DNA from 4 places in the Streptomyces sp. NPDC021749 genome. Region 3 is predicted to be linked to each of the others. Evidence: predicted binding sites of a transcription regulator. Region 3 holds the regulator's gene; each other region holds the start of a gene.

The links. Region 3 encodes HrcA, which represses chaperone genes, less so after heat shock. Its sites were predicted from a motif close to TTNGCACTCNGNNNNNCNGAGTGCNAA; they were not measured.
Region 1: AB0G35_RS06750 (FmdB family zinc ribbon protein) is a predicted target of HrcA. The motif match lies at 1,517-1,543, and genes of this name have one in related genera.
Region 2: groES (co-chaperone GroES) is a predicted target of HrcA. The motif match lies at 1,472-1,498, and genes of this name have one in related genera.
Region 4: groL (chaperonin GroEL) is a predicted target of HrcA. The motif match lies at 904-930, and genes of this name have one in related genera.

Annotation. Positions count from the first base shown of each region.
Region 1 covers NZ_JBFACE010000005.1:68,819-74,288, reverse strand. The annotation lists gene AB0G35_RS06755 (MFS transporter) at 51-1,382, shown strand; gene AB0G35_RS06750 (FmdB family zinc ribbon protein) at 1,555-1,884, shown strand; gene AB0G35_RS06745 (S-methyl-5'-thioadenosine phosphorylase) at 2,127-2,960, shown strand; gene mscL (large conductance mechanosensitive channel protein MscL) at 3,890-4,393, shown strand; gene AB0G35_RS06735 (hypothetical protein) at 4,447-4,635, opposite strand; gene AB0G35_RS06730 (MFS transporter) at 5,042-5,470, opposite strand, start outside.
Region 2 covers NZ_JBFACE010000016.1:89,648-95,117, reverse strand. The annotation lists gene groL (chaperonin GroEL) at 1-882, opposite strand, end outside; gene groES (co-chaperone GroES) at 1,015-1,323, opposite strand; gene AB0G35_RS18225 (FtsW/RodA/SpoVE family cell cycle protein) at 1,884-3,239, shown strand; gene AB0G35_RS18220 (class I SAM-dependent methyltransferase) at 3,557-4,768, shown strand; gene AB0G35_RS18215 (hypothetical protein) at 4,776-5,141, opposite strand; gene tsaD (tRNA (adenosine(37)-N6)-threonylcarbamoyltransferase complex transferase subunit TsaD) at 5,292-5,470, opposite strand, start outside.
Region 3 covers NZ_JBFACE010000003.1:60,764-66,233, reverse strand. The annotation lists gene dnaJ (molecular chaperone DnaJ) at 1-569, opposite strand, end outside; gene hrcA (heat-inducible transcriptional repressor HrcA) at 570-1,586, opposite strand; gene AB0G35_RS03915 (MBL fold metallo-hydrolase) at 1,781-2,518, shown strand; gene AB0G35_RS03910 (DUF3097 domain-containing protein) at 2,573-3,409, shown strand; gene hemW (radical SAM family heme chaperone HemW) at 3,560-4,792, opposite strand; gene AB0G35_RS03900 (ATP-binding SpoIIE family protein phosphatase) at 4,870-5,470, opposite strand, start outside.
Region 4 covers NZ_JBFACE010000017.1:138,175-143,644, forward strand. The annotation lists gene AB0G35_RS19235 (MoaD/ThiS family protein) at 1-7, shown strand, start outside; gene AB0G35_RS19240 (cold-shock protein) at 502-705, shown strand; gene groL (chaperonin GroEL) at 1,095-2,717, shown strand; gene AB0G35_RS19250 (DUF998 domain-containing protein) at 3,250-3,882, shown strand; gene AB0G35_RS19255 (hypothetical protein) at 4,055-4,333, shown strand; gene AB0G35_RS19260 (PTS transporter subunit EIIC) at 4,353-5,470, opposite strand, start outside.

The sequences.
Region 1 (5,470 bases), on a different contig from region 3:
CGTGACGACCTCGCGGACGACGCGCTACCAGGCGGCAGAAAGGCCCGGCCGTGGCATCCGCGGTCAAGCAATCCCGTCCCGGTTACGGACAACTGCTCCGCACCCCTGGTGCGTGGACCTTCCTCCTGCCCGGCTTCCTGGCCCGGCAGCCGTTCGCGATGCTGACCATCGGCATCGTCCTGCTCGTCCAGTCCACCACCGGCTCCTACGGCACCGCCGGCGCGGTCTCGGCCACCACCGGCGTCTCGATGGCGCTGTTCGCCCCGCAGAGCGGCAAGCTCGCCGACCGTTTCGGCCAGCGCGCGGTGCTGATCCCCGGCATCCTCGTGCACACCGCCGGCGTCGCGGCGCTGATCAGCCTGGCCCTGGCGCACGCCCCCCTGTGGGCGCTGCTCGCCGTGGCCGTCCCCACGGGCGCCTCGACTCCGCAGGTCGGCCCGATGGTGCGGGCCCGCTGGGCGGCCCGGCTCGGCGGCAGCCCGCTGATGCCGACGGCGGCCGCCTTCGAGTCGGTCACCGACGAGTTCACTTTCGTGGTCGGCCCGGTCCTGGCGACCGCGCTGTGCACCGGCATCCACCCGGCCGCCGGCCTGGTCGCCGAGGCCGCGCTGACCCTGGCCGGCGGCCTGCTCTTCGCCTCCCAGCGCCGTACCCAGCCGGCCGTCCACCGGGCGCAGGCCGACGACCGCCCGCGCGTCTCGGCCCTGTCGGTCCCCGGCGTCCGCGTCCTGATCGTGGCGTTCCTCGGCATCGGCGCCGTCTTCGGCGGCATGCAGGTCTCGCTGACCGCGTTCACGCAGTCCATCGGCCAGCCCGGCATCAACGGCCTGCTCTACGGCATCTTCGCCGGCGGCAACATGCTCGCCGGGATCGTCTGCGGTGCCGTCGCCTGGAAGGTCGGCCCGCGCCGCCGGCTGCTGGTCGCCTACGGGCTGCTGGCGCTGGCCACCACCCCGCTGTGGGCGGTGACCGCGGTACCGCTGCTGGGCGCCGTCGGCCTGGTCGTCGGCCTCTGCATCGCCCCCGCCCTGATCACCGGCTACACCCTGGTCGAGTCCCTGGTCCCGGCCGCCGCCCGCACCGAGGCCTTCACCTGGCTGACCGGCGCGGTCGCCCTGGGCCAGGCCGCTGCCGCCACCTCCGCCGGCCAGCTCACCGACCGCTTCGGCCCCAGCAGCGGCTTCCTGGTCCCCCTGGCCGGCACCGCCCTGGCCCTGGTGGTCCTGCTGGCCCTCCGCGCCCACCTGCTGCCGCGCACCTCGTCCGTGGTGACCGGGTCGGACCTGCCGGGCACGGCGCCGGAGACCGGCACGGACACGGACTCTGCGACGGAGACCGGCACGGCGACCGGGGACCGCGGGCGGGAGCTGGCGAACGCCTGACGGGACGGACCTCGGGCGGGAGCCGGCGAACGCCCTCGGGCTTCCGTTGCGGACAGGCCCCGGACGTGGGGTCGGTCACCGTCTGCCCGGTCGCAGTGGACTGACGCGCCGGAATACTGCAATATGGAGCGTCGTTAGCACTCATCGAGTGAGAGTGCCAGGAGGAAGTCAAGTGCCGACCTACCAGTACCAGTGCACCGCGTGCGGCGAGGGCCTTGAGGCGGTGCAGAAGTTCACCGACGACGCGCTTACGGAGTGCCCCAGCTGCAACGGACGCCTCAAGAAGGTGTTCTCCGCGGTCGGCATCGTCTTCAAGGGCTCCGGCTTCTACCGCAACGACAGCCGCGGCTCGTCGTCCAGCAGCAGCCCCGCGAAGAGCTCCTCCTCGTCGAGCACGACGTCGTCCTCGGACTCCGCCAGCTCCTCGTCGAGCAGCTCCGACAGCAAGCCGGCCGCCACGTCGTCCACCGGCAGCGCGTCGAGCACCAGCTCCGCGGCCTGACCGGAAGCACCGGCAGCACAAACATCCCCGGACCCCGCCGTCACCGGATGGCGGGGTCCGCTGTATGTCCACTTCGGGGGGGCGGAGCCTGCCGTGTGACCGCTCCGGGAGTAGGGCCTGGTACATGCGCGCCTCCGGGGGACGGAGCCGGCTGCGCGTCCGCTCCGGGGGTGAGGCCTGTTACTCATCCGCTTCCGAGGACGGCAGTCATCGCGCTGGCCGGCCCCGCTAAGGTGACCGCCATGGCTGACGCGGAAATAGGCGTAATCGGCGGTTCGGGCTTCTACTCCTTCCTCGACGACGTGACCGAGATCACCGTCGATACCCCCTACGGTCGCCCCAGCGACTCGGTGTTCCTCGGCGAGATCGCCGGCCGCCAGGTCGCCTTCCTCCCCCGGCACGGCCGCGAGCACCGTCTCCCGCCGCACCGCATCAACTACCGCGCCAACCTGTGGGCGCTGCGCTCGCTCGGCGTACGTCAGGTCCTCGGCCCGTGCGCGGTCGGCGGGCTGCGCCCCGAATACGGCCCCGGCACACTGCTGGTACCCGACCAGCTCGTGGACCGCACCAAGGCCCGCGTCCAGACCTACTTCGACGGCGAGCCGCTGCCCGACGGGAGCGTCCCCAACGTCGTCCACCTGACGTTCGCCGACCCGTACTGCCCCGCCGGCCGCCAGGCCGCCCTCGCCGCCGCCCGCGGCCGCGACTGGGAGCCGGTCGACGGCGGCACGCTCGTCGTCATCGAGGGCCCGCGCTTCTCGACCCGCGCCGAATCCCGCTGGCATGCCGCTCAGGGCTGGTCGGTGGTCGGCATGACCGGCCACCCCGAGGCCGTCCTGGCCCGCGAACTGAGCCTCTGCTACACCTCGTTGACCCTGGTCACCGACCTGGACGCGGGCACCGAGACCGGCGACGGCGTCTCCCACGAGGAAGTCCTCCAGGTCTTCGCCCAGAACGTCGGACGGCTTCGCGAGGTCCTCTTCGACGCGGTCGCCGCCCTGCCGCAGACCACCGACCGCACCTGCGTCTGCGCCGACGCCCACGCGGGCTGGGACCTGGGCATCGAACTGCCGTAAGGCGCCTGGAACTGCCGTAGGGCGCCTGACGGGCCGGGGCCCCTGGAGCCGTGAGACGCCGGGCCGGCCGGGCCCTCTGGGGCCATAAGACGCCGGCCGGGGAGGCGCCGGACGCGGCCGCCTTGCCCCGGCCCGTCCCCGTCCCCATCCCCGTCCGTCCTGCTCTCGTCCCCCACCCGAGTGGCGAAGTTATCCACATCCCGGAGCTTCTCCACAGGCCTCAGCAGGTACGGGCGCGATACGGCACGGTGGTCCTCGCCGATTCCACCAGGCTCATCCGGCCTCTCAAACCAGAGCCGAGAAGAGCCCCTCACCCAGGCGGTACCACCATGCCCACCACGCCGTACTCCCCGCTGACCACTCCCTCTGCTGGTCTCTCCTCCGCTCTCCCGTCGCCACCGCTCCCCACTCCCCCACGGTGTGAAGTGCCCCACTTTCCACCGGTACGGCCCGGCGGCGGCAGACGTGGATGGGGCCGGGCCGGGCCGCGCCGGATGCTGATCGCCGGTCTGGCGATGGCCGCCGCAGCACTGGCCGGTGCGGCCTCGTACGGAGCCGTACGAGCCTTACCCGCGACGGGCTGCCCGTCGGCGGCGGCCCTGGGAGGGCGGTAGCCATGCCCAAAGATCGAGTGGCTTCTCCGTACACCGCCCGCGAGACTGCTGCGAGCGGCGGGGCACCTGCCGCGGGAGACCGGGGCCGGTTACGTCGGTCGCGCCAACGGTGGCGTGCCGCCCGCACCGGAACCGCCGGACCGCTCCACCGGACGAAACCGAAGCCCTTCCGCCAGCCCCGCACTGACGCACTGGCCGATCGCTGGTTCGTACTGCCCGGCTGGACATCTCTGCCGTGCCCTGCCGTAAGTTGCGGTGCTGATTGTTCGTGCACCGTCCGTGGTGAGCGTCGTGAGCGTGGAAAGAGGCTGTCAGGTGAGCGAGAGCAAGGGCGTCCTGCAGGGGTTCAAGGATTTCCTGATGCGGGGCAACGTCATCGAACTCGCGGTCGCGGTGGTCGTCGGTGCGGCCTTCACGAACATCGTGAACGCCGTGGTCAAGGGCGTGATCAACCCGATCGTCGGCGCTCTGGGCTCGCAGAACCTCGACAACTACAAGGCGTGCCTCACCACCTGCCACACGGACAAGAAGACGGGCGCGTTCACCGACGGCATCTACATCCTCTGGGGTTCGGTGCTCAGTGCCGCACTGACCTTCCTGATCACCGCCGCGGTCGTCTACTTCCTCATGATCCTTCCGATGAACAAGTGGAAGGAGCGCCAGGCGGCCAGGAAGGCGGTCGACAGCACCCCGCTCGCCCCGACCGAGGTCGAGCTGCTCACCGAGATCCGCGACGCCCTGATCGCCCAGCGCACCGCCTCTCCCGCCATCCCCTCCCCCACCTCCGGCACGATCGGCACCCAGAAGACCCGGGACTAGCGGGTCAGAGACGGCCGTCACCCCAGGCGTCCGCCCTAGAGGTCCCGGGCGCCTCAGAGGTGATGCGGCGGCTTCTCGTCGAGAAAGCGGGCGAGGTCGGTGGCACTGTCGCCACCGGCCGGTCGTTCGCCCCAGCCCCTGTCGGTGTCGTCCGAGGACTGCTGGCTCAGCGGGTCGTCGAAGATCAGAGCCGCGGCAGACTTGCGGTCCGGGCGCGGGGCCGCGGGCACGGGCGCAGACACGGCCTCGGAGACGGCCCCGGCCTCAGCGCCGGCCTCGGTCTCGGCGACGCCCGCCTCCGCACGGCCGCGGTCACTCTCGACCGCGCAGTCCGGGGCAGCAGAATCAGCCTGGGGCTCAGCGCCCCGCTCAGAATCAGGGGTGGTGCTCACCCCTCCAGAGTACGGGCGACCCGAACAAGGCCCCGCACGGCGATCCCCCGGCTCCTCCAGCGGCACACCGCCACGGCAACCTCCGGTCTCGCCCGGCCCGCCGCCACCCACCGATACCGCTTGCGTGCGTGGGCATCGCCTGCCGGGGCGCGCACGTTGCGTCGTCGCCCCGACCGGTCGGGCAGGGGCAGGTGGCTGCGTTCACGAGAACGGGAGTTGACCTCTTCGGGAGTCGCTCGCCCAGCCTCATCCATGATCAACGTCGATGAGTTCGGGAGTCACTACGGCCTTCGACCGCCGGGCATGACCGCTCGTCTTGTCCTCGCGGCCTGGTTTCTCGTGCGGTGCGGGTCGTGATCAGCAGTGCTGCGATGCACGCGGCGGCGAGGAGGATGCCGAAGCCGACTGTCAGAGCGGTGGTGTAACCGTGCACGGATGCCGCGGTCGACGTGGCGTTGCGCGATGACGCCAGGTATGTGGCCGAGGCGCTGGCTGCAAGGGTGTTGAGCAGTGCGGTCCCGAGCGCTGCTCCGAGTTGCTGGGAGGCGTTGTAGGCGGCCGATGCGGCTCCGATGTCGTGCCCGTGCATGTCCGCTGTGGCCAGGCTGGCGGTCGGGGGGATGACACAGCCAAGGCCGATCCCGGTGAGTACCAGGGCGGGTACCAGGTGAAGCGGCAGGACGTC
Region 2 (5,470 bases), on a different contig from region 3:
GGTGGCCATGTCGCCGAGCATCGCCTTGCGGCGGTCACCGAAGCCGGGGGCCTTGACGGCCACCGCGTTGAAGGTGCCGCGGATCTTGTTGACGACCAGGGTCGACAGGGCCTCGCCCTCGACGTCCTCGGCGATGATCAGCAGCGGCTTCGAGGCGCCGGCCTGGATGACCTTCTCCAGCAGCGGCAGCAGGTCCTGGATCGAGGCGATCTTGCCCTGGTGGATCAGGATGTAGGGGTCCTCAAGGACGGCCTCCATCCGCTCCTGGTCGGTGACCATGTACGGCGAGAGGTAGCCCTTGTCGAAGGCCATGCCCTCGGTGAAGTCCAGCTCCAGGCCGAAGGTGTTGGACTCCTCGACGGTGATCACACCGTCCTTGCCGACCTTGTCCATCGCCTCGGCGATGAGCTCGCCGACCTGCTTGTCCTGCGCGGACAGCCCGGCCACCGCGGCGATGTCGGTCTTGTCGTCGATCGGCCGGGCGGTCGCGAGGAGCTCCTCGGACACGGCCTTGACGGCGGCGTCGATGCCCTTCTTCAGGGCGGCCGGGGAAGCACCCGCGGCGACGTTGCGGAGGCCCTCGCGGACCAGCGCCTGGGCCAGCACGGTGGCGGTGGTGGTGCCGTCACCCGCGATGTCGTTGGTCTTGGTCGCCACCTCCTTGACGAGCTGGGCGCCCAGGTTCTCGTACGGGTCGTCGACCTCGACCTCACGGGCGATGGTGACACCGTCGTTGGTGATGGTCGGGGCGCCGAACTTCTTGTCGATGACGACGTTGCGGCCCTTGGGGCCGATCGTCACCTTGACCGTGTCGGCAAGCTTGTTGACGCCGCGCTCAAGGGCGCGACGGGCGTCCTCGTCGAACTTCAGGATCTTCGCCATGGGTTGCTTCAAGTCCTCTCATTGCGATCCTCGGCACGCAGTGGGGACCGCTGTCTCAAACGGAACTGCGCCCCTGCCCCGGGTTGTTCAGACTCGGGAACCAGGGGCGCAGATCACGGCAAAACCGGTGACTTACTTCTCGACGATCGCGAGAACGTCGCGGGCCGAGAGGACGAGGTACTCCTCGTTGTTGTACTTCACCTCGGTGCCGCCGTACTTGCTGTAAAGCACGACGTCGCCAACGGTGACGTCGAGCTCGACGCGCTTGCCGTCCTCGAAGCGGCCCGGGCCCACGGCCAGGACGACGCCCTCCTGGGGCTTCTCCTTGGCGGTGTCCGGAATGACCAGGCCCGAAGCCGTGGTCTGCTCGGCGTCGAGCGGCTGGACCACGATGCGGTCCTCAAGCGGCTTGATGGCAACCTTGGAGCTGGCGGTCGTCACGATCCGACCTCCCCCTTCGGAGATCTCACGGGGTTAACTGTCTGAGGTGGCGACCAGGTGGATCCGTCGTCGCGGGTGCCGGACCTGCCCGTCGCTGTGTGTCTGGCACTCCCCCTCGGAGAGTGCCAACGCCGAGACTATGACGCGGTTAGCACTCGGTCAAGCGGAGTGCCAGCGCGGCGGGGGTGCTTCCTGTGGCGCGGGTTGACCACCGCCCCCCGCGCCAGGAGAACGGCCGCGGTGGATCCCTGCCAAATCGGACACACCTTCCCCTTACCTCGCAACCACGCCACCGGCTGCTTCGTCTACCTCCCCGACCGCCGAGCCGGTGAACCGTGCCCGCCGCGTGCGTCGTATGCGATGTGTGCGACATATGTGACCGGTGCGCCGTACGCGATGTGCACCACGCGTGCCGCGCGCGCCACGTACGCGACGTGTACGACATGCGCGACCCGGTTCCGGCCCGGCGGCACTGACCATCGATGGCGGAGGAACCCGTGCGTGGACTGACCAGTGCTTCCCGGGCGGCCGGGGAGCCGGAGAGCGATGCCGAACGCACCATGACGTTCGCCGCGCTCGCCCAGGCACCGAACCGCCGGAGGACCGAGGCCCGGCTGCTCGCCCTCGTCGTCGCGATCGCCGTCTTCGGCTACGCGTACACCGGCCTGTCGATGACCGGCCGGCTGCCCGGCGGACTGCCCGGCTTCGCGGTCAGCATGCTCTTCGTGGCGCTGGTCCCGCACCTGGTCCTGCGCCGCTTCGCGCCGCGCGCCGATCCGCTGATCCTGCCGCTGGCGACGCTGCTGACCGGGATCGGCCTGGTCCTGCTGCACCGCCTGGACCTCACGTACGCCCAGACCCCCCGCCTGAAGATCGCCGAGGCGGCCAGCGGGCAGCTGGTGTGGACGGTGATCGGGGTGGCGGTCTGCATCGTCATCCTGCTGGTGCTGCGCGACCACCGCATCCTGCAGCGCTACATCTACCTGACGATGGTGGTCGCGCTGGTGCTCCTGATGGCGCCGGCCTTCTTCGGTGCGGACATGTACGGCGCGAAGCGGTGGATCCTGCTCGGGCCGCTGTCGCTCCAGCCCGGCGAGTTCGTGAAGATCATGATCTCGGTGTTCTTCGCCGGCTACCTCACCGTCAACCGCGACGCGCTGGCGCTGGCCGGCCGCCGCGTCATGGGCGTCCAGCTGCCCCCGGGACGCCAGCTCGCCCCGATCTTCACGATCTGGGTGATCAGCCTGCTGGTGCTGGTCTTCGAACGCGACCTGGGCACCTCGCTGATCTTCTTCGGCGTCTTCGTGATCATGCTCTACATGGCCACCGGCCGCACCAGCTGGGTGGTGTGCGGTCTGCTGATGGCCACGGTCGGCGCGGCCGTCGTCGGCTCCCTCGAACCGCATGTGCACGGCCGGGTCACCGCCTGGCTGGACCCCATGCGCGCCTTCACCAAGGAGGGCATGCGCGAGGGGATGTCCAACCAGCTCGGCCAGGCACTGTTCAGCTTCGGCAGCGGCGGCATCAGCGGCACCGGACTGGGCCAGGGCCACCCCGAACTGATCGGCTTCGCCGGCAACAGCGACTTCATCCTCACCACCGTCGGCGAGGAACTCGGCCTCGCCGGGGTGATGGCCGTCCTGATGCTCTACGTCCTGCTCGCCCAGCGCGGCCTACGGGTGGGGCTGACCGCCCGCGACCCCTTCAGCAAACTCCTCGCGGTCGGCCTCGCCGGCGCCCTGCTGCTCCAGGTCTTCGTCGTCTCCGGCGGCGTCACCGGCCTCATCCCCCTCACGGGCAAGGCACTCCCCTTCCTGGCCAAGGGCGGCTCGTCCCTGGTCGCGAACTGGGTGATGGTCGCGGTGCTGCTACGGATCAGCGACCACGCCCAAAAGCGACGCGAGCCGGTGCGCTAGCGCTGCGCTTTGCGGTGCCTCCCACGTACCCGGCTGTCCCGCCGCGGGGCTTGCTCGCCGTTGCTCCCCACTGCTCGTGGGGGGGGCGGGCGTGATTCCGTTCGCTGCGGACGCGTACGCCGGAGACGTGCGCCCCCACCGGCCGTTTCCTTCCCCCTACGGGGGGGCTGGGCCGGAGGACGACGTCTGGAGGGCCGGAACCGCACCCGACCACCACCAGCCCGCCGCAGGCGGCACGGCCAGACGCCCCGCGGCGCCGCGGACAGGTACGTGGGGGAGCAGCCAAGCGCAGCGGAACGTGGGGAGACAATGACCCCGTGACGGACGACCACGCCCCCGACGATTTCGCCGCCCTCCTCGCCCCGGAAGGGCAAGCCCTGCTGGAGGAGCTGCGGGATCACGACCCCGCCGACGAGCTGGCGGCAGCGACCCGGCTGCGCCGGACGCACGCCGCGCCGCTCGTCTCCGCCGCGCTCACCCAGGCGCGGCTCCGGCAGCGGGCGGCGGCGAAGTTCGGGGCCGACGCGCAGCGGATGTACTTCACGCCGAACGGGGTCGAGCAGTCCACCCGCGCCGCGGTCGCCGCGCACCGCGCGGCACGGCTGGCCGGACTCGGCGTGCGGACGCTGGCGGATCTGTGCTGCGGGATCGGCGGCGACGCGCTGGCCCTGGCACGGGCCGGGATCCGGGTGCTGGCCGTCGACCGGGACCCGCTGGCCTGCGCGGCGGCGCGGGCGAACGCCGAGGCGCTGGGGCTCGCGGAGCTGATCGAGGTGCGCTGCGCGGACGTGACGGAGGTGGACACCGCCGGGTACGACGCGGTGTTCGTCGACCCGGCGCGCCGCACCAAGGCGCGCGGGGGCCGGATCTTCGATCCGGAGGCGTACTCGCCGCCGCTGTCGTGGGCCGTCGAGGCGGCCCGTACCGCCCCGTTCGCGGCGCTGAAGATCGCGCCGGGGGTGCCGCACGAGGCGCTGCCCGAGGACGCCGAGACGGAGTGGATCTCTTACGGGGGCGAGGTGAAGGAGGCGGTGGTGTGGTTCGCCCGGACCGGCGGGGGCGAGCGGCCGGTGCCCGGCGGGCGTCGGGCCACGCTGCTGCCCGGTGCGGACTCGTTGCTCGGCGCCGGGCTGCCGGATCCGGAGCCGGGGCCGGTGGGCCGCTACCTGTACGAGCCGGACGGGGCGGTGATCCGCGCGCATCTCGTCGCGGACGTCGCCCGGCAGGTCGACGGGCGGCTGATCGACCCGACGATCGCGTACGTCACCGCCGACGCGCTGCGCCCGACCCCCTTCGCCACCGCCTACGTGATCACCGATGTGCTGCCGTTCCACGTCAAACGGCTCAAGGCGCTGCTGCGGGAGCGCGGGGTCGGTGTGGCGGTGATCAAGAAACGGGGCTCCGCGGTGGAGCCGGAGGAGCTGCGCAAGAAGCTGAAGCTGGGCGGCGGCGCCTCCTGCACGATCTTCCTCACCCGGGTCGCGGGGGCACCGACGATGCTGCTGGGGCAGCCGGCCGAGGAGGCCTGACGGAGCGTCAGGCCAGGTCGGTGAGGTCCTCGGCGTAGATCTGGGAGAGCGGCTGCGGGCCGACGTACTGCTGGCAGGTGCACTGGCCGGCCTCGTACTGGACCGGCTTGTGGTCGGCGTCCCAGGCGACCGGGATCTCCACCCGCTCATGACACTTGCCCTTTTTGTCATGCTTCGCGAGGTGGTGGGTGCAGCCGCACACCGGCTCCGGCGGCTTCTGGGCGGCCTCCAGCGCCTGCCGTTCCTGACGGGCGGACTCCAGCCGTTCCATCTTGCGCTCGTGGCGGGTGCGCAGCGCCGTACGGGCGGTGTCCGCGACCTTGGCGAAGCCGCCCGCCATGAAGAAGATGAACACCCACCAGAACCAGTCCACAGCCTGCCGCCTCCCCACGCGCCCGGTGCTGCACCAGGGTAAGACCTCGCGGCAGCCGCGGGGTCCGGGGAGGCGGCGGTTGTCACCGATCCTCAGATGTCAGCGGTCCGGAGGCCGACATTCCGGACCGGTGCACGGTGACGGGCGCGATTACGAGTAGAGGTTCTGCTTGCTCAGCTCGTGAACGTGGTCGTGGCTGTGGCCATGACCGTGGCCGTGGCCGTGGCCGTGGTGGCCGTCGTCCTCGGGTGCCGACGCCGGGACGTGCGGGTCGGTGACCGGGAGCGAGGAGTCCGCGGACAGGTCCCAGGAGGAGGCCGCGCGGCCGC
Region 3 (5,470 bases):
TGGCACTGCGGGCAGGGGCGGGAGGTCATGACCTGGCCCAGGAAGGACCGGGTGACCTGCGAGACCTCACCGCGGCCGCGGCACATGTCACAGGTCTGCGCCGAGGTGCCGGGGGCAGCGCCCTCGCCGCTGCAGGTCGTGCACACCACGGCGGTGTCGACCTGGAGGTCCTTGGTCGTGCCGAAGGCCGCCTCGTTCAGCTCGACGTCGAGCCGGATCATGGCGTCCTGGCCACGGCGGGTGCGCGAGCGCGGACCGCGCTGCGAGGCCGTGCCGAAGAACGCGTCCATGATGTCGGAGAAGTTGCCGAAGCCGGCGCCGAAGCCGCCCGCGCCACCGCCGCCACCGGACTGCGACAGCGGGTCGCCGCCGAGGTCGTAGACCTGCTTCTTCTGCGGATCCGACAGGACCTCGTAAGCGGCGTTGATCTCCTTGAACCGCTCCTGGGTCTTCGGGTCCGGGTTCACGTCCGGGTGCAGCTCGCGCGCCAGCCGACGGAAGGCCTTCTTGATCTGGTCCTGCGAGGCGTCACGGCTGATGCCGAGGACCGAGTAGTAATCCGTGGCCACTTACGACTCCGCGAGGATTTGTCCGACGTAACGTGCCACTGCGCGTACCGCTCCCATCGTTCCGGGGTAGTCCATGCGGGTCGGTCCGACCACGCCGAGTTTGGCGACTGCCTCGTCGCCCGAACCGTAGCCGACCGTGACGACCGATGTGGACGTCAGGCCTTCATGGGCATTCTCATGCCCGATACGTACGGTCATGCCCGAGTCCTTGGCTTCGCCGAGGAGCTTGAGCAGCACCACGTGCTCCTCAAGCGCCTCCAGCACCGGACGGATGGTCAGGGGGAAGTCGTGCCCGAAGCGCGTGAGATTGGCGGTGCCGCCGATCATCAGCCGCTCTTCGGTCTCTTCCACCAGAGTTTCCAGCAACACCGACAGCACTGTCGAGACCGTGCCGCGGTCGTCCTGCTCGAAGGACTCCGGGAGATCCTGCACCAACTGGGGCACATCCGTGAAACGGCGGCCCACGACCCGGCTGTTCAGCCGCGCCCGCAGGTCCGCCAGCGAGGTCTCGGAGAACGGCGTCTGGCAGTCGATGAGCCGCTGCTCGACCCGGCCGGTGTCGGTGATCAGGACGAGCATCAGCCGGGCCGGGGCCAGCGCCAGCAGCTCGACGTGCCGCACCGTCGACCGGGTCAGGGACGGGTACTGCACGACCGCGACCTGCCGGGTCAGCTGCGCCAGCAGCCGGACCGTGCGCCCCACCACGTCGTCGAGGTCGACCGCGCCGTCGAGGAAGTTCTGGATCGCCCGCCGCTCGGGGCTGGACAGCGGCTTCACACCGGCCAGCTTGTCGACGAAGAGGCGGTACCCCTTGTCGGTCGGAATCCGCCCGGCACTGGTGTGCGGCTGGGCGATGTAGCCCTCTTCCTCCAGGGCCGCCATGTCGTTGCGGACGGTCGCCGGGGAGACCCCGAGCCGATGGCGCTCTGTGAGGGCCTTGGAGCCGACCGGCTCCTCCGTCCCGACGTAGTCCTGGACGATGGCGCGCAGTACTTCGAGCCTGCGTTCACTGAGCATCCCGCGCACCTCCAGCCGGCCGTCGCCGTCTCGTCTTTCTCCTGGCACTCACCCTGGCCGAGTGCCAGACCTTGAGCCAGTGTACGGCCGGGTAGCACGACCACGGCAAGGGTGGCCGCGCGGAGCACTCACCTGATGACCGGGTTCGGGCGTTCTGCCGGGCAACGCTACCGCGAGGGAGCTAGCGTCTCGGTATGCGCACGACTTGGGAAGAGGCCGGGTGGGAACGGCTCGGTGACGGGGTCGCCAGGCGCCGTATGCCGGGCTGGGACGCGACCGCGGGGGTGATCGCCGGGTCGTCCGGGGTCATGATCGTCGACACCGGCGCGACCCTGCGCGAGGGCGCGGACCTGCGCCGGTCGATCCGCGGGGTGCTGGGCCGGGAAGTGACGCATGTCGCGCTCACCCACCCGCATTTCGATCATGTGCTGGGCACCGCCGCCTTCGCGGGTGTGGCGGTGTTCGGCGCGGCCGGTCTGGCGGAGCTGTTCCGGCGCGACAAGGACGCGCTGCGGCACGACGCGGTCCGGCACGGCGTGGACCGGGACGCGGCCGCGGAGGCCGCCGATCTGCTGGTCGTGCCGCACCATCACGTCCACGGCCAGCTGACCGTCGAGCTCGGCGACCGGCAGGTGCTGCTCGCCAACGTCGGGCCCGGGCACACCGCCCACGACCTGGCCGTCCTGGTGCCGGGCCGGCACGGCGACCCGGAGATCGTCTTCTGCGGCGACCTGGTCGAGGAGTCCGGCGAGCCGAGCGCCGGACCCGACGCGCTGCCCCGGCAGTGGCCCGCCGCGCTGGACCGGCTGCTGGCGCTCGGCGGCGACGAGGCGCGGTACGTACCCGGCCACGGCGCCGTGGTGGACGCCGCCTTCGTCCGCGCCCAGCGCGACGCCCTGGCGGCCCGCTTCGGCGTCCCGCCGTCCGCCTGACCGGCTCGCGCCGTTCTTCCCGGACCGCACGCGTCTTCCCGGTAGAAAGGGCCCATGCAGAGCAAGCGCTACAGCCCCGACCTCACCCCGCCCTGGAAGAAGCAGCGGCCGGCGCCCGAGGTCCCGGCCGATCCCGGTCTCGTCGTCGAGGAGGTCGGCTCGGGCTTCTGCGGTGCGGTGATCCGCTGTGAGAAGACCGCCGAGGGGACGACGGTCACGCTGGAGGACCGCTTCGGCAAGCACCGGGCGTTCCCGATGCCCCCGCGCGGCTTCCTCCTGGAGGGGCGGGTCGTCACCCTCGTCCGGCCGCAGCAGCGGCCCGCGGCACCGAGCGGCCCGGCCCGTACAGCATCGGGTTCACTCGCCGTGCCCGGCGCCCGCGCCCGGGTCGCACGCGCCGGGCGCATCTACGTGGAGGGCCGGCACGACGCCGAGCTGGTCGAGCGGGTGTGGGGCGACGATCTGCGCATCGAGGGCGTCGTCGTGGAGTATCTGGAGGGCGTCGACGACCTCCCGGCGATCGTCCGCGGCTTCTCCCCCGGTCCGGACGCCCGGCTGGGCGTGCTGGTGGACCATCTGGTGCCGGGTTCGAAGGAGTCGCGGATCGCGGCCGGGGTGACGGGCGAGCACGTGCTCGTGGTCGGCCATCCGTACATCGACGTGTGGGAGGCGGTGAAGCCGGCGTCCGTGGGGATCGCGGAGTGGCCGTCCGTCCCTCATGGCCAGGACTGGAAGACGGGCGTGTGCCGGGCGCTGGGCTGGCCGGAGAACACCGGGGCGGCCTGGCAGCGGATCCTGTCGTGTGTGCGGTCCTACAAGGATCTGGAGCCGGAACTCCTCGGGCGGGTCGAGGAGTTGATCGACTTCGTCACGGTCGGTGGGGCCGCCTGACGCCCGGGAGGAACCCGAACGCGCCGGTGTCCGGCTCCGGGCCGGGCGGGGGCGGCGGAAGGGGTGCGCCGAACTCCGTGAGCTGCTGGGTCCGGTAGTCCGCTCCCCCACCCACGCCGGCCGGCTGGGTGAGCCGGACGCAGTGGGCCGTCAGTCCACCAGATCCCGCACCATCGCGTCAGCCAGCAGCCGTCCCCGGAGGGTCAGCACGGCCCGCCCGGCCGCGTACGGGGCGGGTTCCAGCAGCCCGTCGGCGAGGGCCCGCTGCGCCGCCCGGGCGCCCGCCGGGGCGAGGATGTCCAGCGGGCAGCCGTCGGCCAGGCGCAGTTCCAGCAGGATGCGTTCCACCCGGCGGTCCTCGTCGGCCAGGAGCTCGCGGCCGGCGCCCGGGGAGCGGCCCTCGGCCAGGGCCTGGGCGTAGGCGCCGGGGTGCTTCACGTTCCACCAGCGGACGCCGCCGACGTGGCTGTGCGCCCCGGGTCCGGCACCCCACCAGTCGGCGCCGGTCCAGTACAGCTCGTTGTGGCGGCAGCGGGCGGCTTCGGTGGTGGCCCAGTTGGAGACCTCGTACCAGGAGAAGCCGGCCGCGGTGAGCCGCTCCTCGGCGATGAGGTAGCGGTCGGCGTGCACGTCGTCGTCGGTCATCGGGACCTCGCCGCGACGGATCCGGCGGGCGAGCTGGGTGCCCTCCTCGACGATCAGGGCGTAGGCGGAGATGTGGTCGGGGCCGGCGCCGAGCGCGGCGTCGAGCGAGGCCCGCCAGTCGTCGTCGGACTCGCCGGGGGTGCCGTAGATCAGGTCGAGGTTGACGTGCTCGAAACCGGCGGCGCGGGCCTCGCCAACGCAGGCCTCGGGGCGGCCGGGGGTGTGCGTACGGTCGAGGATCTTCAGGACGTGCTGCCGGGCGCTCTGCATGCCGAAGGAGACCCGGTTGTAGCCGGCCGCGCGCAGCTCGGAGAGGTAGCGGGGGTCGACGGAGTCGGGGTTGGCCTCGGTGGTGATCTCGGCGCCGGGCGCGAGGCCGAACTCCTCCCGGACGGCGGCCAGCATGCGGCCCAGGTCGGCGGCCGGGAGGAGGGTCGGGGTGCCGCCGCCGACGAAGACCGTCTCGACCGGGCGCGGGTCGTCGCCGAGCACCTTGCGGGCCAGCCGGATCTCCTCGACGACGGTGTCGGCGTAGTTGTCGCGGGAGGCCAGCGTGCCGCCGGAGCCGCGCAGCTCGCTCGCGGTGTAGGTGTTGAAGTCGCAGTAGCCGCAGCGGGTGGCGCAGTACGGCACATGCAGATAGAAGCCGAGGGGCCGGCCGGCCGCCGCCGCCAGCGCATGACCGGGCAGCGCCCCGTCGTCGGGCATCGGCTCACCGTCAGGCAGTGCGGAAGGCATGGGAACCATTGTCCGTCATCACACGGACATCGCGGTTCGCGCGCGGGCGGTGGCCCTCCCGCAGGGCCCGGTGGTGGCTATGCCGGGCCGCTTGCCGCCTGGAGGACGAGCAGGGCCAAGTCGTCGTCGGGCGGCTCCGGGGCGAAGGCGTGCACGGTGCTGCGGAGGTGTTCGGCGAGGGCGGTGGCGCCCAGGCCGGCGCCGGCGGCGAGGGCGGCGGCCAGGCCGTCCTCGTCGTCGAAGAGCCGCCGGCCCGAGCGCCGCTCGGTGACCCCGTCGGTGACGCACAGCAGCGTCTCCCCCGGCCGCAGGTCGAACGTTTCGCTCACGTACGCCGCGTCCTCGACGACCCCCAGCAGCATCTGCGGTGCCGCGACCGTGCGGACCGTGCCGTCCGTGCCCAGCACCAGCGGGAGCGGGTGACCGGCGCTGGCGAGGGTGCACCGGGCGCCGCCGGCCCCGCCCGGGTACGGGACGATCTCGCCGTAGAGGAGGGAGAGGAAGCGGGCCTGTTCGCCCTCCTCGCGGATCTCCACCGGTGCCTCGGCCCCGGCGCCGGCCGCCGCCACCGCCGCGGCGACCGCCGCGACCGAGTCCGCGGCCTCCCGGGCCATGGTCTTGTTGAGCCGGTCGAGCACCTCGGCGACGCCGAAGCCGTCCCGGGCCAGCAGCCGCAGC
Region 4 (5,470 bases), on a different contig from region 3:
CTGCTGACCTTCCGTCCGGGCCGGCCGCGCGTTCTTACGGGCGCGCGGCGTCCGGATGTTGAGAGAACAGGCGCGGATTTGCGCCATCTCTTCCCCTGCTTGACCGGAATTGCCCCGTCCATCAAAAACGGACGGGGCAATTCCGTTTCGTTAAAGGGGATAACATTGTGGCGATCTCCTCGCTGTATATGTCCCCGGGTATGCCGAGCGCATAAGAATCCATGCTGAGTTGTGCTCAAAGTGTGTGCGGCATTTGCCGGTTAGGCACCCCTATGCCCGGCCAGGCTTGCCCGGGAGAATCGCGATTTCGCCGCATATAGCCGATTCTCCGGCGCCAGAATTCTCGTCCGATTGACCTGTTGCGCTGGGCATCGGTCCAGATACATTCAGCGGCGGTCGACGCGTTCCGGCGCACACCCCACGGGCCTTTCGCGGGGTGAGGTCTGACCCGGGTCCGCGGAGTGCGGTCCTGCGCAAGGGCCAGTAATAGGGGAGTTAGGCATGGCTCAGGGCACCGTCAAGTGGTTCAACGCGGAGAAGGGGTACGGCTTCATCGCGGTCGACGGTGGTGCGGATGTATTCGTCCACTACAGCGCGATCCAGATGGACGGCTACCGCACCCTTGAGGAGGGCCAGCGGGTCGAGTTCGAGATCTCGCAGGGCCAGAAGGGGCCGCAGGCGGACATGGTCCGGGTGGCCGGCTGAGGCGCCGACCGACTGCTGCGTTGTGAAGGCCCGTACCCCTGAAGGGGTACGGGCCTTCTGCCGTCGCCCGACTGCCCTCAGTCCTTCGGGCGGCTTGCGCCCACCCGTCGCCCGGCCGCCGCCCCCCAACGACGCCCTTCGGGCGGCTTGCGCCCACCCGTTGCCCGGCCATCACCCCCCAACGTCGCCCCCGGGCGGCTTGCACTCGCATGGCCCGAGTGCTAATCATTGGCGTTAGCACTCTCCGAGTGAGAGTGACAATGAAGGACCGGGTCGGTGAGGCCCGCAGGCCGGGTGGGGCAAGGAACCACAACAGGTCTGCAGGTCGTCCGTCGCGGGCGCCAGCGCGGTCCGGAGCAATCCACCCCAGTCCGGGAGGACCACTTCACATGGCCAAGATCATCGCGTTCGACGAGGAGGCACGGCGCGGTCTCGAGCGCGGGATGAACCAGCTCGCCGACGCCGTCAAGGTCACCCTCGGCCCCAAGGGCCGCAACGTCGTCCTCGAGAAGAAGTGGGGCGCCCCCACGATCACCAACGATGGTGTGTCCATCGCCAAGGAGATCGAGCTCGAGGACCCGTACGAGAAGATCGGCGCCGAGCTGGTCAAGGAGGTCGCGAAGAAGACGGACGACGTCGCCGGTGACGGCACGACGACCGCGACCGTCCTGGCCCAGGCTCTGGTCCGCGAGGGCCTGCGCAACGTCGCCGCCGGCGCCAACCCGATGGCCCTCAAGCGCGGTATCGAGAAGGCCGTCGAGGCCGTCTCCGCCGCCCTGCTGGAGCAGGCCAAGGACGTGGAGACCAAGGAGCAGATCGCCTCCACCGCCTCCATCTCCGCCGCCGACACCCAGATCGGCGAGCTGATCGCCGAGGCCATGGACAAGGTCGGCAAGGAAGGCGTCATCACCGTCGAGGAGTCCCAGACCTTCGGTCTGGAGCTGGAGCTCACCGAGGGTATGCGCTTCGACAAGGGCTACATCTCGGCGTACTTCGCCACCGACATGGAGCGTATGGAGGCGTCGCTCGACGACCCGTACATCCTCATCGTCAACTCCAAGATCGGCAACGTGAAGGACCTGCTGCCGCTCCTGGAGAAGGTCATGCAGTCCGGCAAGCCGCTGCTGATCATCGCCGAGGACGTCGAGGGCGAGGCCCTGTCGACCCTGGTCGTCAACAAGATCCGTGGCACCTTCAAGTCCGTCGCCGTCAAGGCCCCGGGCTTCGGTGACCGCCGCAAGGCCATGCTCGGCGACATCGCCATCCTCACCGGTGGCACCGTCATCTCCGAGGAGGTCGGCCTCAAGCTGGAGAACGCCGGTCTCGACCTGCTCGGCCGCGCCCGCAAGGTCGTCATCACCAAGGACGAGACCACCATCGTCGACGGTGCCGGTGACAGCGAGCAGGTCCAGGGCCGGGTCAACCAGATCCGCGCCGAGATCGAGAACAGCGACTCCGACTACGACCGCGAGAAGCTGCAGGAGCGCCTGGCGAAGCTCGCCGGCGGTGTCGCGGTCATCAAGGCCGGTGCCGCCACCGAGGTCGAGCTCAAGGAGCGCAAGCACCGCATCGAGGACGCCGTCCGCAACGCGAAGGCGGCCGTCGAGGAGGGCATCGTCGCCGGCGGTGGCGTGGCCCTGCTGCAGGCCTCCTCGGTCTTCGAGAAGATCGAGCTGGAGGGCGACGAGGCCACCGGTGCCGCGGCTGTGAAGCTGGCCCTGGAGGCCCCGCTGAAGCAGATCTCGGTCAACGCCGGCCTTGAGGGCGGCGTCGTGGTGGAGAAGGTGCGCAACCTGGCCGTCGGCCACGGTCTGAACGCCGCCACCGGCGAGTACGTCGACATGGTCGCCGAGGGCATCATCGACCCGGCCAAGGTCACCCGCTCCGCGCTGCAGAACGCCGCCTCCATCGCGGCGCTCTTCCTCACCACCGAGGCCGTCATCGCCGACAAGCCGGAGAAGGCCGCCGCGGCCGCTCCGGGCGGCATGCCGGGCGGTGACATGGACTTCTGATCCACCGCGCCGGACCTCCGGCCCGCTGGACCAGAACGTTGATCCTCCCGGATCACCCGTCCTGAACGCCGGGGCGGCACCCTCCTTGCAAGGGGGGTGCCGCCCCGGCGGCGTTTTTCCCTCGGGGCCGCCGCCGTGCCTCTGAGCCTCTCCGGGCGGGGACGGCATCGCGGTTACGCTGTGCACCGGATCGGCTATGGACAGTCACGGTCAAGGGTCTCGGGGTGGCCGCGCCCCCTGTGATCGCAAACGAAGGAGTGTTCGTGCGAGCCAGGGTGCGTAGAGGTCTGATCAGGTCCGATGCGGGCGGCGACTGATCATGTCCGGGCAAGAGCGGAACGCGAACCTGCCGGGGGGACGAGCGCGATGCGATGACCGGGCGGCCCGGCCGCGGTGGGCGGGGGGACGAGCGGGGGAGGCCGAGCCACGGGGAACCGCCCGGCCCGGCGATGCGGGTCGCCGGTACGCGGGCCGGCCCGGTTGTCCGGGGCACCGGGAGGCCTGGGCGGCCCGGCTGCTCGCCGTCGCCGCCGTGCTCTACAACGGCTGGCTGCTGGAGTTCGCGCTGCCGACCGGCCTCGACCCGCGGCACTCGTACGTCAGCGAGCTGTACGCCGCCGACCAGCCGCTACGCGCTCTCTTCGGCGGCATCGAGTGCGTCTGCGCCACCTTCGTCGTCCTGGGCGCGCTGCTGGCGTACGGGTCGGCGGCGGGCGGCTGGTCCCGCGCCGGGTGGGCGGCGCTGGCCGGCCTGGGGCTGTCGTCCCTCGCCGACGTGGCGCTGCCGATGCGCTGCGCGCCCTCGCTGGAGCCCGGGTGCGAGGCCGTACACCCCTGGCACACGGCCACCAGTGCCCTGGCGCACTTCTTCCTCTTCGCGTCGATGGCGCTGCTCAGCCGCGCCGCCGTGGTCGAGCGCCCGCGCCGGCAGCTGATCCGCCGGTGGGGGCCGCGGGTGCTGGCACTGGCCCTGCCGGCCGCCGTGTGCACCGTGGGTCCGCTGTTCGGCCGGCCCGGCTGGCACGGTGTCCCGCAGCGTGTCCATCTGGTCCTGGTGGGCGTGTGGTTCGCCCTGCTGGCCGCCGCCTCACATCGCTCGGCCGCGGCGGCCCGGGCGTCCGCGGCCCCCCGCACGGAGACCCGCTCGCCCGCGGCCACCCCCTGAGCGGCCGTCAGACGGTGACGTCGGGGCCTCGCCCGCTACCACTCCCCGCGGGCGGTGGGCGTCAATCGTGCGGGACCGTCTCACTCCTTCGAGGGTGGCGGGCGTCCGCAGAACCGGGTATTTGACCGAACCGATCGATGACCGCGCGCCGGGCGCGTACGCTGCTCCGACGATGACCGAGTTTGTCGAAGAAGTCCGTTCTCGTGTGGTGCGCCTGCTCCAGATGGCCAACACCACGGACGACCGGCTGCGCAAGCAGATCATCGCCTATGCCGACGCGACCCCCGAGCCGCCGCTGATGGGCGCGGACGGCATCGGCACGACGGGCTGCCCCCGCTGCCGCCGCACCATGTGGCAGCAGCGGGACACCGAAGGGCCCGTCTGGGTCTGCGCGTTCTGCGGTCACGTCGAGGCGGTGACCACCCGCGAGCACGAGGGGTCCGGTGCTTAGCGGACTCCCTTGGCGCACGTCACTGGGTTCCGGCCGATGCCCGGGCGGTGGGGGGTGGCGCGGCGGGGGCCGCTGTCGCCGGTTCCTCTGCCTCTTCCGCCACCTCAGCCGGTTGCGCAGCTTCCGCCGGTTCCGGTGATTCCGCCGGTTCCGCCGGTTCCGGCGATTCCGGTGGGTGCGGTGGGGTGTTGAGGTCGGTACGCAGCTGTCTGCTGAAACCGAAGAAGTACGTGGCCAGAAAGCCGGTCAGATAGCCGACGGCCAGGCCCAGGGCGTAGACCACGAGTGTGGTGACGATGCCGTGGTTGCCCTGGACGAGGGGGAACAGCGCCCAGCCGGAAGGGCCGATGGCGGTGGCGCCGACGGTGTCGCCGAGCTGGTGGAACAGGCCGATGAAGCCGCCGCCGAACGCGCCGCCGAGGCAGGCGGTCACGAAGGGCCGTCCGAGGGGGAGCGACACGCCGTAGATCAGCGGTTCGCCGACGCCCAGGAAGCCCGCGGGCAGCGCGGACTTGATGGTCGTACGGACCGAGCGGTTGCGGGGGAGGCGGACGTAGACGGCGAGGGCGGCGCCGACCTGGCCCGCGCCGGCCATGGCGAGGATCGGCAGCAGGACGGTGTAGCCCTGCTGCTGGATGAGGGTGGTGTGCAGCGGGATCAGGGCCTGATGGAGGCCCAGCATGACGAGGGGGAGGAAGAGCCCGCCCAGGAGGAAGCCGGCCGCCGCGCCGCCGTGCGCGAGCAGCCAGGTGGCGAAGGAGCCGATGGCGGTGGCGGCCGCACCGGCGACGTACATCAGGCCGAAGAGCGTGACCAGGCCGGTGGTCAGGACCGTCAGGGTGGGGGTGAGGAGGACGTCGAGGGCCTCGGGGATTCTTTTGCGGCAGTGCTTCTCCACCTGGACGGCGAGGAGTGCGGCGGCCAGTGCGCCCAGTACGCCGCCCTGGCCCGGGGAGAGGTGGCGGCCGAAGGCGGTGATGTGGCTGACGCCGGGGAAGACGACGACCGCGGCGACCGCACCGCCGAGGACCGGTGTTCCGCCGAATTCCTTGGCGGTGTGGTGGCCCACGAACACCGCGATCAGCGACATGAAGCCGGAGGCGATGGCGGTGAGCGCGGGGACGACGGACGGCAGCC